Rhizobium sp. N324: one gene and its partner. The protein of the gene in region 1 interacts with the protein of each later gene in a pairwise test. Links are inferred from orthologs where the notes say so. Each region holds a gene or a part of one and is shown on either strand. Other genes may lie near its edges.

Region 1 (7,467 bases):
CGTTCCTGATGCAGTCCTTCTTCGACGGCATTCCCAAGGATCTGGAAGAGGCGGCGATGATCGACGGCGCCACGCAGTTCACGGCGTTTCGCCAGATCATCCTGCCGTTGACGCTGCCCGGCATCGCCGCCACCCTCGGCTTCGTCTTCACCGCCGCCTGGAGCGAGTTGCTTTTCGCGCTGATGCTGATCAACGGCAATGACGCGGCGACCTTCCCGGTCGGGCTTCTCACCTTCGTTTCGAAGTTCTCGGTGGATTTCGGGCAGATGATGGCGGCGGGCGTCATGGCGCTCATTCCGGCCGGCCTCTTCTTCCTGCTCATCCAGCGTTATCTCGTCCAGGGCCTGACGGCCGGCGCGGTCAAGGGTTAAACAAATGGCATCGATCGATATCCAGAATATCCGCAAAGCCTACGGCCATGTGCAGGTGCTGCACGGCGTCGACCTGGAGATCAAGGATGGCGAGTTCGTCGTGCTCGTCGGCCCCTCCGGCTGCGGCAAATCCACGCTGCTGCGCATGATCGCCGGGCTGGAGGATGTCACCTCCGGCGAGATCCGCATTTCAGGCGCGCGGGTGAACGAACTGCATCCCAAAGACCGCGACATCGCCATGGTGTTCCAGTCCTATGCGCTCTATCCGCATATGAACGTCGCCGGCAATATGAGCTACAGCCTGAAACTGCGGAAGACGGCCAAGGAGAAGATCGCCAGCGCCGTCTCCGCCGCCGCCGCCAAGCTCGGTCTCGATCCGCTGCTCGAACGCCGGCCGAAGGCGCTTTCCGGCGGCCAGCGCCAGCGCGTCGCCATGGGCCGCGCCATCGTGCGCCAGCCGAAGGCCTTCCTGTTCGACGAACCGCTCTCCAACCTCGATGCGCGCCTGCGCGAACAGATGCGCGCCGAAATCAAGAAACTGCACGGCGATCTGAAGGCGACCTCGATCTATGTCACCCACGACCAGATCGAGGCGATGACGCTGGCCGACCGGATCGTCGCCATGCATGGCGGCGTGGTGCAGCAGGTCGGCAGTCCGCTCGAACTCTACGACCACCCCGCCAATCTGTTCGTCGCCGGCTTTATCGGCTCGCCGGGAATGAATTTCCTCGCGGCGAGTTATGTCGACGGCGGCGTCAAGCTGCAGGACGGCACGATCGTGCCGCTGGCAAAGCCGCTGCCGCTTGAAGATGGTGCCAAGGTGACGCTCGGCATCCGGCCCGAGCATGTGCTGATGACGAATGACGGGGCGGGCCTTGCCACCGATGTCGAACTCGTCGAACCCACCGGCTTCGGCATCATCCTGCATCTCGCTCTGCATGGCCTGCCGTTCAAGATCTTCACGCTCGATCGCGAGGCGCTGAAGGCGGGGCCGAAGGTCAATGTGGCTTTCCCGGCGCAGTACCTGCATGTGTTCGACGGCGAGGGAATACGCGTCGATTGATCAGGTCAATCCTCACGCATTGCGAGCGGAAAAAACTTTTGCCGTATCACCCGTGAGGGCTATATCTTCCGGTGACCTTTGCTGGATTGGATGCCATGACCGATACCGTTCTCGACCGTTTTCTCCGTTACGTCGCTATCGACACCCAATCCGATCCCTCTTCGTCGACGCAGCCGACCACCGAAAAACAGAAGGATCTCGGCCGGGTGCTGGTCGATGAACTGCTGCAGATCGGTCTTGCCGACGCGCATCTCGACGAATACGGTTATGTCTATGCGACCATTCCTGGAAACAGCGACAAGCCGGTGCCGGTCATCTGCTTCTGCTCGCATATGGATACGGCGCCCGATTTCAGCGGCACGGGCGTCAAGCCGCGGATCATTGGGAATTATGCCGGCGGCGATATCAAACTGGAAGGCGATCCGAGCCGGCTCATCCGGGTTTCCGAGCATCCGGAGCTGAACAACCAGATCGGCAACGACATCGTCACCACCGATGGCACGACCTTGCTCGGCGCCGACGACAAGGCCGGGCTGGCGGAAATCATGACGGCCGCGCAGGTCCTGATCGACAATCCCGAGATCCGGCACGGGACGATCAAGATCCTGTTCACCCCCGACGAGGAAGTCGGGCGCGGCGTCAACAAGGTCGACCTGAAGAAACTCGGCGCCGACTTCGCCTATACGATGGACGGCGAGACATCAGGCCATATCGAGGATGAAACCTTCTCGGCCGATGGAGTCGAGATCGCCATCTCAGGCGTGGCGATCCATCCGGGTTTCGCCAAGGACCGGATGGAAAACGCCATCAAGATCGCCGGCGCCATCATCGACCGGCTGCCGAAGGACTTGGCGCCGGAGACGACCGAGGGCAAGCAGGGCTTCATCCATCCGACAGGCGTGACCGGTTCGATGGAGAAGGCGTCGCTCAGCCTCATCATCCGCGATTTCACCGACAAGGGGCTCGCGGAAAAGGAATCGATAGTCGAGGCCATCGTCAAAGAGGTGATGGCTGGCTATCCCGGCTCGACCTATCATTTCCAGGTCAAGGAACAGTATCGCAACATGAAGGTGGTGCTCGACCGCCATCCGGAGATCGTCGACAACGCCATCGAAGCCGTGCGTCGGGCCGGCATGACGCCGGTGCGCGGCAGCATCCGCGGCGGCACGGACGGCTCGCGGCTCTCCTTCATGGGCCTGCCATGCCCGAACATCTTCGCCGGCGGCCATGCCTTCCACTCGCCGCTCGAATGGGTCAGCCGTCAGGATATGGAAAAGGCGGTCAAGACGATCGTGGAACTCGCCAAGGTGTGGGAAGAGCGCGCCTGAGCGCCCTGCAATTTAACCCATAATCGGAGGAACGACGGGCTTAGCCGCCGTTCGCCGCGACGCTGCCGCGCAGCATGACGCTGTCATAGGCGGGGCGGGGGATGGGGATCGCGATCCGCATTCCCGGGTCGGGTTCGATCGAGGGTTCCGGCTCGGTTACCGGGGCCGTGATCTGCATCGGCATGGGATTTGCGACGGGCGCCATATGGGCGGCCGTGGGCGCCGCATTGATCGGCGACATCGTGCTCGCCGTCGGCATCGGATCCGGCGCCGGCAGAGGAACGGGAACGGCCGAGGGGATCAGCGCCTCGAATTGCGGCGGCAGTATGCTCTCACCGGGCACATAATTCATCGCCACCTCATAGGCGGGCAGCGGCGGCGGTGTCTGGAGCATGCCATCGGCGCCGCGCTTCTCGTAGAAGGCGTTGCCGCCGGCGACCGCCACATAATGCATGTTGTTGTAAGGGAATTTCAGCCCGTCGGTGTGGAAGAACATCGCATCCTTGACCGCAGGATGGCGGGCGCCTTTCAAGATCGCATCGGCGGCGGTCGCCAGCTCGGTTTCGGCCTGCGGCTTGACTTCACGCGTCATCACGCCCGGCGCAAACTGCTTTTCCTGGGCGACGACGCCGCAGATCGACGGCGGATAGGCGCCTGACGTCAGCCGGTTCATGACCACGGTTCCGACGGCCATGTAGCCGTCCTCATCGGAATGCTGCGATTCGAAATACATCGCGCGCTGCAGGCAGTCGCGGTCCTTGTTGGTATAATTGAAGGTGACTTTTGCCGGTTGAACCTTCGTCTTCGCCGCCGTTGCCGCCGGTTTCGGTGTCGTCGTGCAGCCTGCGGCCGCCAGCCCTACGAACAAAATCCCGATCAGGGATTTTCCAAAGGAAATCTCCGCCCTCAACGCAAGGTGCCTCCTGTGGGATTAGTCCTACTTATTAACGTGAAAATCTTTTACTCGTCATGTGACAAAAATACAAACAACCATAGATAACAAAAAGCCAAAGAGCCTCTCGCCAAATGAGAGTCCTGCGAGGAGTCGGGCTATGCCAACAACCCCCATCAGCTGCGGAACAGCTTCCAGCGGGTCGGCTTGAAGGCCACGCGGTGGCGGTCGAGCCTGTCGGCCTCGCTCGGCGGCAGTTCGATCTCGATATGCGGGCGGTCGTTGCCGATATCCAGTTCGATGTGACGGGTGCCGGCGACGCGGCGGCTGGAAACCGGCTGGCCGGCGATGCAGTTTTCAGCCGATTCGCAGAGCCTGACGTCATGCGGGCGGAAATAGATCTGCGCCGGGCCATCCGGCTCGCCCTCGGCATTGAGGCCGAGCGAGCGGCCTTCGAAGCGGATGTCGCCGTCCGAGATATCGACCTGCAGGCAGTTCGACTGGCCGATGAAGCCGAAGACGAAGGGCGAGTTCGGATTGTCGTAGACTTCATCGGGCGTGCCGACCTGCTCGATCGCACCCTGGCTCATGACGACGACGCGGTCGGCAAGCTCCAGCGCCTCGTCCTGGTCATGGGTGACGAAGACGGTGGTGTGGCCGGTGCGGTCGTGGATCTCGCGCAGCCATTTGCGCAGGTCCTTGCGCACCTGGGCGTCGAGCGCCCCAAAAGGTTCGTCGAGCAGCAGTACGTTCGGCTCGACGGCCATGGCGCGGGCGAGCGCCACACGCTGGCGCTGGCCGCCGGAAAGCTGGGCCGGGTAGCGTTTTTCCAGGCCGGAAAGCTGCACGAGGTCGAGCAGCTCAAGCGCCCGCTTGCGGATATCGGCCTTGGCCGGCCGGCGCGCGCTGTTTCTAACCCTCAGGCCGAAGGAGACGTTGTCGAGCACCGTCATGTAGCGGAACAGAGCATAATGCTGGAAGACGAAGCCGATATTGCGCTGCTGCACTGACTTCTTCGAGGCATCCTCGTCGCCGAAGAAGATCTGTCCCTCGGTCGGGCTTTCGAGACCGGCGATCAGGCGCAGCAATGTCGTCTTGCCGGAGCCCGACGGGCCGAGCAGCGCGATCAGCTCGCCGGAGCGGATGCCGAGCGAGACATCGTGCAGCGCCGGAAAACGATCGAATTCCTTGCGGATGTTTTGAACGCGTACTTCCATTCCAAATCCTTCAGTGCCGCCGGCTGGCGGAGATTTCAGCGCTATAGCGCATTTCCAGCAGCGTCTTCAAAACAAGAGTGACGAGCGCCAGCAAGGCCAATAGCGTGGCGACGGCAAAAGCGCCGGTGAAATTATACTCGTTATAGAGAATTTCCACCTGCAGCGGCATGGTGTTCGTCTGGCCGCGGATATGGCCCGACACCACCGAGACGGCGCCGAATTCGCCCATGGCGCGTGCGTTGCAGAGCAGCACGCCGTAGAGCAGGCCCCATTTGATGTTCGGCAGCGTCACGTGCCAGAAGGTCTGCCAGCCGCTGGCGCCGAGCGAAAGGGCTGCCTCTTCGTCGGCCGTTCCCTGTTCCTGCATCAGCGGGATCAGCTCGCGGGCGACGAAGGGAAAGGTGACGAACATGGTGGCGAGGATCAGGCCCGGCACCGCAAACAGGATCTTGATGTCGTGGGCACTGAGCCACTGGCCAAGCCAGGTATTGGCGCCGAACAGCAGCACGAAGACCAGGCCCGATATGACCGGGGAAACCGAGAAGGGCAGGTCGATCAGCGTCGTCAGGAAGGCCTTGCCTTTGAACTCGAACTTGGCGATCGCCCAGGCGGCGGCAACCCCGAAGACGAGGTTGAGCGGCACGCTGACCCCGGCAACGATCAGCGTCAGGCGGATCGCCGAGAAGGTTTCGGCATCGCCGAGCGCCTCGATGAAGGGGCCGGCACCCTTGCGGAAGGCCTCGACGAAGACGGCTGCAAGCGGCAGCAGCAGGATCAGCAGCAGGAAGACCAGCGAAAGGATGATCAGCGTCAAGCGCGCGATCCGGTTTTCGGTGGTGACCGAACGCAGCTTCACCGGTTGAGCGGTCGCATCAAGCGCCATAGCCGTACCTCCGCCTGCTCCAGCTCTGAATGAGATTGATGACCAGCAGCATGGAGAACGAGATGATCAGCATGATCGCCGCAATGCCGGTCGCCGCCGCATAATTATACTCTTCGAGCTTGATGATGATCAGCAGCGGCGCGATCTCCGATTTGAACGGCAGGTTGCCGGCGATGAAGATGACCGAGCCGTATTCGCCGACGCCGCGGGCAAAGGCGAGCGCAAAGCCGGTGAGCACGGCCGGAGCCAGCCCCGGCAGCAGCACGCGGAAAATCGTCTGGAAACGGTTGGCGCCGAGCGTTGCTGCGGCTTCCTCCACCTCCTTGTCGATTTCCTCCATCACCGGCTGCACGGTGCGCACCACGAAGGGCAGGCCGACGAAGATCAGGGCCACGACGATGCCGGCAGGCGTAAAGGCGATCTTGATGCCGAGCGGCGTCAGGAACTGGCCGATCCAGCCGTTCGGCGCATAAAGCGTCGTCAGCGCGATGCCGGCAACGGCGGTCGGCAGCGCGAAGGGCAGGTCGACCATGGCATCGATGATGCGCTTGCCGGGAAAGCGGTAGCGCACCAGCACCCAGGCCAGCAGGATGCCGAAGACGGCGTTGACGATCGCGGCGATGAAGGCGCTGCCGAAGCTGATGCGCAGCGCGTTCAGCGTGCGCGGATCGAGCGCGATCGACCAGAATTTCTCCCAGCCGAGCGCGCTCGACCGGACGGCAAGGCCCGAGAGCGGGATGAGGATCAGAAGGGTGAGCCAGGTCAAGGTAAAGCCGAGCGCCATTCCGAAACCCGGAATGACACTCGGCCGCCTGAACCGCCACCGCGTGGGGCTATGTGCTTTCATGAAGTCTATTATTGGGCCGGCTTGTAGATCTGGTCAAATACCCCGCCATCGCCGAAGAATTTCGGCTGTGCGCTTTTCCAGCCGCCGAAGTCGTCGATGGTCGCGAGCGTCAGCTTCGGGAAGCGGGCGATGTCGGCCGGATCGGCGGCTTCAGGCTTGATCGGCCGGTAATAGTGCTTGGCGGCGATCTTCTGGCCTTCGTCCGAATAGAGGTAGTTGAGATAGGCTTCGGCGACCTTGCGCGTGCCCTTCTTGTCGACATTGCCGTCGACAATGGCGACCGGCGGGTCGGCGCGGATGGAGAAGCTCGGCGTGACAATCTCGAACTGGTCGGGACCGAGCTCTTCGAGCGAGAGATAGGCTTCGTTTTCCCAGGCAAGCAGCACATCGCCGAGGCCGCGCTGGACGAAGGTGGTCGTTGCGCCGCGGGCACCGGTATCGAGAACCGGAACGTGCTGCAGCAGCTTGGCGACGTAATCCTGCGCCTTGGCTTCGTCACCGCCATTCGCCTGCTTGGCCCATGCCCAGGCGGCGAGGAAGTTCCAGCGGGCGCCGCCCGAGGTCTTCGGGTTCGGCGTGATGACCTGCACGTCATCCTTGACCAGGTCGCCCCAATCCTTGATGCCCTTCGGATTGCCCTTGCGGACGAGGAAGACGATCGTCGACGTATAAGGCGTCGAATTGTTCGGAAATTTGGTCTTCCAGTCGGCGGGGATCTTGCCGGTCGCCTTGGAAATCGCGTCGATATCGCCTTCCAGCGCCAGCGTGACGACGTCGGCATCGAGACCGTCGATGACCGAGCGGGCCTGGGCGCCGGATCCGCCGTGCGAGGCCTGGATGGTCACGGTTTCACCGCTGTCCTTTTG
Region 2 (7,566 bases), on another replicon or contig:
GGGCAGGATCTCGGCCTTGCGCGCCTCGTCGAGGGCCGCCAGCGGTTCGTCCATCAGCAGCAGGCGGGGCGCGGCGAGAAGGGCGCGGCCGATGGCGACGCGCTGCTTTTCGCCGCCGGAAAGTTTTGCGGGGCTGCGCTCCAGCAGCGGCCCGATGCCGAGCAGGTCGACGATGCGATCGAAGCTCTCGCTGCGTGCGGTTTTCGCCGTAAACCAGCGGCCGTAGGAGAGATTGGCGCGGACGCTGAGATGCGGGAAAAGCCGCGCCTCCTGGAAGACATAACCGAAGCGGCGGCGATGTTTCGGGACGAAGGTGCCGGTTGCTGTTTCGGTCAGGGCCTCGCCGTCGAGGATAACGCGGCCTTCGTCGGGGCGGGCGAGGCCGGCGATGATGCGGATCAGCGAGGTCTTGCCGGAGCCGGAGCGGCCGAACAGCGCGGTGACGCCACGCTCGGAGGTGAAGGCGGCGTCGAGCGAAAAGCCGCCGAGCCTTTGTTTTGCCGCGACGATCAGCGTCATTCCGGATCGATCCTTTGGCCGGCGAGACGGGCGAGAAATTCGGAGGCGAGCAGCGCGGCCATGGAAATGACGATGGCGACGGCTGTCAGCCGCAGTGCGCCGGCATCGCCGCCCGGCACCTGGGTAAAAGTGTAGATCGCTGAGGATAGCGTCTGGGTCTCGCCGGGAATGTTGGAGACGAAGGTGATCGTCGCGCCGAATTCACCCATGGCCTTGGCGAAGGACAGGATCATGCCGGTGATGATGCCGGGCAGGGTCAGCGGCAGGGTAATCGTCAAAAAGACCCAGGCGGGACCGGCGCCAAGCGTTCCGGCCGCCTCCTCCAGCTTGCGGTCAACAGCCTCGATCGACAGGCGAATGCTGCGCACCATCAGCGGAAAGGCCATGACCGCGCAGGCGAGTGCCGCGCCCGTCCAGCGGAAGGAAAGGACGATGCCGAAATACTGGTCGAGCAGGCTGCCGACCGGACCGCGGCGGCCGAACAGGATGAGAAGAAGGAAGCCGGTGACGACGGGGGGCAGGATCAACGGCAGGTGCACGACGCCGTTCAGCACCGACTTGCCCCAGAAGCGGCCGCGGGCAAGCAGCAGAGCGACGAGAATGCCAAAGGGCAGGCTCACCAGCATGGCGACAAAAGAGACGCGCAGGCTGAGCAGGATCGCCGTCCATTCTTCATTGCTCAGGCCGAAGATGTCCAAACGCGGTTGTCTCCCTGGAAATTCGGTGTCACCCGGTGTCTGCCCCTCATCCGCCTGCCGGCACCGACCGGGGTCGAGCCACGCGTCTCGACCCGTCCTTCGGACCCCCGTAAACGGGGCGAAGGGGATATGTCTCGACCTCTCCGTTCCTCGCCAACCTTTCGCAGGGCACGCCCCCTCTCCCCGCGAGCGGGGAGAGGGTTAGGGCGAGGGGCAGCCATTGGCTCGAACCGGACAGGAGGCGCGCCTAAGTGAGCCTTCACGCTAAGCTGTCACTGTTGATTCCGCAATCATTTCGCCCTCAATCACTTGAGAACGGTAAAACCCTGCGCCGTGAAGAAGGCGGTGGCCTTGTCGGATTTCAGGAAGTCGAGATAGGCTGCGGCATCCGGGTTTTTGCTCTCGGCAAGAATGGCGACCGGGTAGATGATCGGCGGATGGGAATCGGCCGGGAAGGTGCCGACGACGGCGACACCCTTATCGGCGGCGGCATCGGTTTGGTAGACGATGCCGTAGGGCGCTTCGCCGCGGGAGACGAGGGCGAGGGCGGCGCGCACGCTCTCGGCGCCGGCGACCTTGCTTTCCACGGATTTCCAGACGCCGAGTTTGTCGAGCGCGGCCATGCCGTATTTGCCGGCCGGAACCGATTTCGGTTCACCCATGGCCAATTTGCCATCACCCAGAAGCGCTGCGAGATCGAAGCCCGGCTTGATCTCGACCGGTTTTGCCTTGGCCTTTTCAGCAACGAGCACGATCCGGTTTCCAAGCAGGTTCGAACGGGTATCGGCCTTGATGAGGTTCTTCCCGGCAAGGTAATCCATCCAGGCAAGGTCGGCCGAGATGAAGACATCGGCGGGTGCCGCGTTTTCGATCTGCTTGGCCAGTGCCCCGCTTGCCGCATAGGAGGCGACGGCTTCCTTGCCGCTTTCCTTGGCCCAGGCGGCATTGACGGCATCGAGCGCATCCTTGAGGCTCGCCGCCGCAAAGATGGTGAGCTTTTCGGCCGCGGCGGCAGGTGTCGGCAGCGCTGCCGCCCCAAGCCACAGGGCTGATATTGCGGCGGTTGCCAGTTTCATCCATTGGCGACGGTTCTGCATGATTATTCCCCAGGGTTCGAAATATTGCGACGAATATAACGGCGCTCTCGCTTTGGCTAGGGATATATTCAGGAAAATATAACCCTAGCGACAGACCGTTCCGCGTTCGCCTATTCACGAAGCGCATGGCTTTCCCAGAGACGGAGATCTACGGACGTCGAACTTTCCGGGCAGCGCCGATCGGCAACCGACAAAGTCCGGCATTGCAAGGGCCGTTTCGCCGGCCGTGCCGCTAAAAACGGCAGTATCCCGAGGGCTGTCCGCGACAGGATTGCAGCGCCCGCATTGCTGCATTGCACAAATCGATATTCATCTTCCAGCGGAATATGGTACAACACACTCATCGAAACGGCTTCTCCTCCTCCCATAGCCGTTCGATAGGGTCGACAACACTCCTCCTCCCAGTTGTCGATCGAGTTTATAAGCCCGACGGATCCTCCCCCGTCGGGCTTTCTCGTTTCCGGGATTTCCTTAAAAATCAGCCTATTCGGAACTGCCTGGCAGCGAGCCGTTGCGGATTGCCGTCGAGCTTAGGCCGGAGCGTGGCCCGTGGATGAAGGTCCAGGCCGGCGCGGGTTTCTTCCAGAGAATGCGCGCGTCGTCCTCGTCGACCCGGGCGAAATCGAAAGTCCTGGTCATTTTCGAGGAGAGGTAGGAGAGCGTGGCACCCGGCCGGTCGATCACAGCGATCGGGAAGGTGCGGACGATTTCCTGCCATTTCTGCCATTTGTGGAATGTCTGCAGGCCGTCGGCGCCCATGATCCAGATGAAATGCACATGCGGATTGCGGGCCTTGACGCGGGCGAGCGTATTGGCGGTGTAGCTGACGCCGAGCGACTGTTCGAAGGCGGTGACCTTGACGCGCGGATCGGCGGCGACACGCTCGCTTTCGGCAATGCGCTCGGCAAGCGGGGCCAGCTGGTTGCGGCTTTTCAGCGGATTGCCGGGGGTGACCATCCACCAGAGCTGGTCGAGGCCGAGCCGCTTGATGGCGATCTCGGCGACCAGCGCGTGGCCCTGGTGCGGCGGGTTGAACGAACCGCCGAACAGGCCGACGACCATGCCGCGCTCGCTGTGCGGCATGCGGAGATAATGCCGGTCCACACTCTCCGCCGTCACGTCAGGGCCGCGTCTGTCCGGCGCCGTGCACCCGATATTTGAACGAGGTCAGCTGTTCGACGCCGACCGGGCCGCGGGCATGCATCTTGCCGGTGGCGATGCCGATCTCCGCGCCCATGCCGAACTCGCCGCCATCGGCAAATTGCGTCGAGGCATTGTGCAGCAGGATCGCCGAATCGACCTCGGTGAAGAAGCGCGCGACGACATCGGGGTCCTCGGCGATCACCGCTTCGGTGTGGTTCGAGGAATATTTTTGGATATGGGCGATCGCGCCGGAGATGCCGTCGACGACGGCGACCGAGATGATCGCGTCGAGATATTCGGTCGACCAGTCCTCCTCGGTTGCAGGCTTCAGGCCGGGGGCGACCTTCAGCACCGTCGGCGAAGCGCGGACTTCGCAGCCGGCCGCGGTGAGGGCCTCGAGCAGCGGCGACAGATGCGTGCCGATCGCGGCGCCATCGACGAGCAGGGTTTCGGCAGAGCCGCAGATACCGGTGCGGCGCATCTTGGCATTGACGACGATCTGCTTGGCCATCTCGATATCGGCCGAGCCATCGACATAGATATGGCAGAGGCCCTCGAGATGGGCGAAAACCGGCACGCGGGCCTCGCTCTGCACGCGGGCGACCAGGCTCTTGCCGCCGCGCGGCACGATGACGTCGATCGCTCCGTCCAGGCCGCGCAGCATGGCGCCGACGGCGGCGCGATCGGTGACGGGCACGAGCTGGATAGCATGCTCTGGAAGTCCTGCGGCCTTCAGACCCTCGACGAGGCAGGCATGGATTGCCTGCGATGAACGGCGCGAATCCGAACCGCAGCGCAGGATCACGGCATTGCCGGCCTTGAGGCAGAGGGCGCCGGCATCGGCCGTGACGTTCGGCCGGCTTTCGAAAATGACGCCGATGACGCCGAGCGGCGTGCGGACGCGCTCGATCTTCAACCCGTTCGGGCGGTCCCAGGCGGCGATAACTTCACCGACCGGGTCGGCAAGGGCGGCAATGGCACGGATTCCCTCGGCCATCTCGGCGACGCGTTTGTCGTTCAGCGTCAGCCGGTCGACGAAGGAGGCGAGCATGTCGCTGCCTTCGGTGTCTTTCAAATCCTTGGCATTCTCGGCAAGGATCTCCGCCTGGTTGGCCAGGATCGCATCGGCCATGGCGTTCAGCGCGCTGTTCTTGACCTCAGTGGACGCAAAGCTCAGCGGTCGCGCGGCAGCCTTCGCCTTGCGGCCGATGTCGTTCATCAGCGCGTCAATGTCAGGGCTTAGCGCAACGGTATCAGGCATGGGCCGCGTCCTTCTTCTGCCTTTCCGATTTCTGTCTGATCTGCGCGGTCATCACCATATCGTCGCGATGGACCATGGCGGCGCGGCCGGGATAACCGAGAATGGCCTCGATTTCGGCCGACTTGCGGCCGGCAATCCTGCGGGCATCCTCGGCATCGTAACTGACAAGCCCGCGGGCGATCTCGCGACCTTCAGGGCCGACGATCGCCACCGTATCGCCGCGGCTGAACAGGCCGGAAACGCCGCGCACACCGGCCGGAAGCAGGCTCTTGCCGGCCCCGAGGGCGGTGACGGCGCCGTCATCGACACGCAGTTCGCCGGCCGGCTGCAGCTGTCCGGCGATCCAGGTCTTGCGGGCGGTGACCGGCGTGCCCGACGGCGCGAACCAGGAGGACCGCGCGCCGTTTTCGATCGCCGACAGCGGGCTTTCGGTCTTGCCGGAGGCGATGATCATGGCGCAGCCCGATGTCGTAGCGATCTTGCCGGCATCGATCTTGGTGCGCATGCCGCCGCGCGACAGCTCGGAAGCCGCGCCGCCGGCCATCGCCTCGATCTCCGGGGTGATTTCGGAAATCGTCTCCAGGAACGTCGCGTTCGGGTCGAGATGCGGCGGCGCAGTATAGAGGCCGTCGATATCGGAAAGAAGGACCAGCAGATCGGCGCCGGTCATCGTCGCGACGCGGGCGGCCAGGCGGTCGTTGTCGCCATAGCGGATCTCGCTGGTGGCGACCGTGTCATTCTCGTTGATGATCGGCACGGCGCCGATTTTCAAAAGCTGATTGATGGTGGCGCGCGCATTGAGATAGCGGCGGCGCTCCTCGGTATCCCCGAGCGTCAGCAGGATCTGGCCGGCGACGATCTCGCCGTGCGACAGGCTTTCCGACCAGGCGCGGGCCAGCGCGATCTGGCCGACGGCGGCGGCCGCCTGGCTTTCCTCCAGTTTCAGCGCGCCGGACGGCAGGTCGAGCACCGAGCGGCCGAGCGCAATGGCGCCGGAGGAGACGACGAGCACGTCGATGCCCTTGGCCTTCAGCCCCGCAATGTCGGCGCACATGGCGTCGAGCCACGCCTTTTTCAGCCCGACCTTGCGATCGACCAGCAGCGCCGAGCCGATCTTGATGACGATGCGGCGGTAGCGGCCGAGCGGCTTACGGCTGGTCATCGGCCCCATCCTCGCCAAGGTCCTCAGCCTCGTCGGCGACAACAATGTCGCGATGGCGTTGCTTCGGCACCTTGGCCGGCTTTTCCTCGGCATTTTCTTCGACGATGATGTCGCGCAGCGCACGCAGCACCTCGGTCATACCCTTGCCGGTGACGGCGGAAATCTGGAACGGCGTCTTGCCGCAGGCCTCGGCCAATTCCTTCGTCTTCTTCTTCAGTTCGGCCTCGTCGAGCACGTCGATCTGCGACAGAGCGACGATCTCGGCCTTATCCGTCAGATCGTTGCCATAGGCTTCGAGCTCGTGCTTCACCGTCGTATAGGCTTTGCCGACCTTTTCCTCCTGGGCGGAGACGAGATGGAGCAGCACGCGGGTGCGCTCGACATGGCCGAGGAAACGGTCGCCGATGCCGACACCCTCATGGGCACCTTCGATCAGGCCAGGAATGTCGGCCAGGATGAATTCCCGCTCGTCGATGGTGGCGACGCCGAGATTGGGATGCAGGGTGGTGAAGGGATAATTGGCAATCTTCGGCCGGGCGCGGGTGACCGATGCCAGGAAGGTCGACTTGCCGGCATTGGGCATGCCGACGAGGCCGGCATCGGCAATCAGCTTCAGCCGCAGCCAGAGGGTCTTTTCCTCGCCGGGCAGGCCGGGATTGGCCCAATCCGGCGCCTGGTTGGTCGAGGTCTTGAAATGGGCGTTGCCGAAGCCGCCATTGCCGCCATGGGCGAGGCAATAACGCTGGCCTTCGACGGTGAGATCGCAGATCAGCGTTTCCCGGTCTTCCTCGAAGATCTGGGTTCCGACGGGTACCTTCAGCGTCACGTCACTGCCGTTGGCGCCGGTGCGGTTCCTGCCCATGCCGTGGGTGCCGATCGTCGCCTTGAAATGCTGCTGAAAACGGAAATCGATCAGCGTGTTGAGGCCGTTGACGGTCTCGACCCAGACATCGCCGCCACGGCCGCCATCGCCGCCGTCCGGCCCGCCGAACTCGATGAATTTCTCGCGCCGGAAGGAAACGCTGCCCCCGCCGCCGTCTCCGGATCGGATATAGACCTTTGCTTCGTCGAGAAATTTCATTTTACTTCCAGTATCCGGTGGCGGTTGGACGGCCCGTCTTGGCCCATTCGATATAGGCGGTTCCGACGGAGGTCAAAGATTATCGTGAATTTTGCGAGCTATAACATACAGTACGGCTTCGGTCTCGACGGCAGATACGATCTCGCGCGCATTGCCCGGAGCCTCGAGGGCGCCGATATCATCGCGCTGCAGGAAGTGACCCGCGGCTTCTCGCGCAACGGTTTTGCCGACATGGCGGCCGACCTTGCCGCCTTCTTTCCCGACCATTTCTGGGTGTATGGGCCGGCCTGCGACCTGCATGCCGAGGCTGCCGGAAGCGGGCTCTCGCCGGTGCGGGGCACACGCTTCCAGTTCGGCAATATGGTGCTGTCGCGCTGGCCGATCCTTTCGACCCGGACGCTGCTTCTGCCGCGCAGCCGCACGATCGGCAAGATCAACCTGCAGCGCGGTGCCACCGAGGCGGTCATCGCGGCACCCGGGCGCGCGATCCGTGTCTATTCCGTGCATCTCGACCACGTCTCTCCAGACGAGCGCATTCGCCAGCTGCAATTTTTGAACGCGCATATCAACGCTTTCGTCCACGACGGCGGATCGCTGACGGGGGG

The links.
Region 2: the proteins of AMK05_RS28560 (region 1) and AMK05_RS21970 interact in binary tests that used the Escherichia coli proteins (3 or more experiments, as listed by UniProt). The link is inferred for Rhizobium sp. N324 from one-to-one orthologs.

What each region holds. Positions count from the first base shown.
Region 1 is NZ_CP013634.1:196,422-203,888, forward strand. What follows is about bases 2,852-5,752. They hold AMK05_RS28560 (sulfate/molybdate ABC transporter ATP-binding protein), read right to left. Parts: upstream 4,872-5,752; coding sequence 3,831-4,871; downstream 2,852-3,830. Other genes in these bases: AMK05_RS28555 (cell wall hydrolase), read right to left, coding at 2,852-3,672; cysW (sulfate ABC transporter permease subunit CysW), read right to left, coding at 4,882-5,752; cysT (sulfate ABC transporter permease subunit CysT), read right to left, coding at 5,744-5,752. Outside these bases: AMK05_RS28540 (carbohydrate ABC transporter permease), read left to right, coding at 1-371; AMK05_RS28545 (ABC transporter ATP-binding protein), read left to right, coding at 376-1,434; pepT (peptidase T), read left to right, coding at 1,530-2,762; more of AMK05_RS28555, read right to left, coding at 2,803-2,851; more of cysW, read right to left, coding at 5,753-5,754; more of cysT, read right to left, coding at 5,753-6,601; AMK05_RS28575 (sulfate ABC transporter substrate-binding protein), read right to left, coding at 6,610-7,467. UniProt on the Escherichia coli protein: Part of the ABC transporter complex CysAWTP involved in sulfate/thiosulfate import. Responsible for energy coupling to the transport system.
Region 2 is NZ_CP013630.1:4,566,537-4,574,102, reverse strand. The notes cover bases 2,577-5,576. They hold AMK05_RS21970 (glutamate-5-semialdehyde dehydrogenase), read right to left. Parts: upstream 4,719-5,576; coding sequence 3,435-4,718; downstream 2,577-3,434. Other genes in these bases: proB (glutamate 5-kinase), read right to left, coding at 4,711-5,576; AMK05_RS21975 (nicotinate-nucleotide adenylyltransferase), read right to left, coding at 2,798-3,397. In the rest of the region: modC (molybdenum ABC transporter ATP-binding protein), read right to left, coding at 1-519; modB (molybdate ABC transporter permease subunit), read right to left, coding at 516-1,217; modA (molybdate ABC transporter substrate-binding protein), read right to left, coding at 1,523-2,314; more of proB, read right to left, coding at 5,577-5,880; GTPase ObgE, read right to left, coding at 5,867-6,961; AMK05_RS21955 (endonuclease/exonuclease/phosphatase family protein), read left to right, coding at 7,046-7,566. UniProt on the Escherichia coli protein: Catalyzes the NADPH-dependent reduction of L-glutamate 5-phosphate into L-glutamate 5-semialdehyde and phosphate. The product spontaneously undergoes cyclization to form 1-pyrroline-5-carboxylate.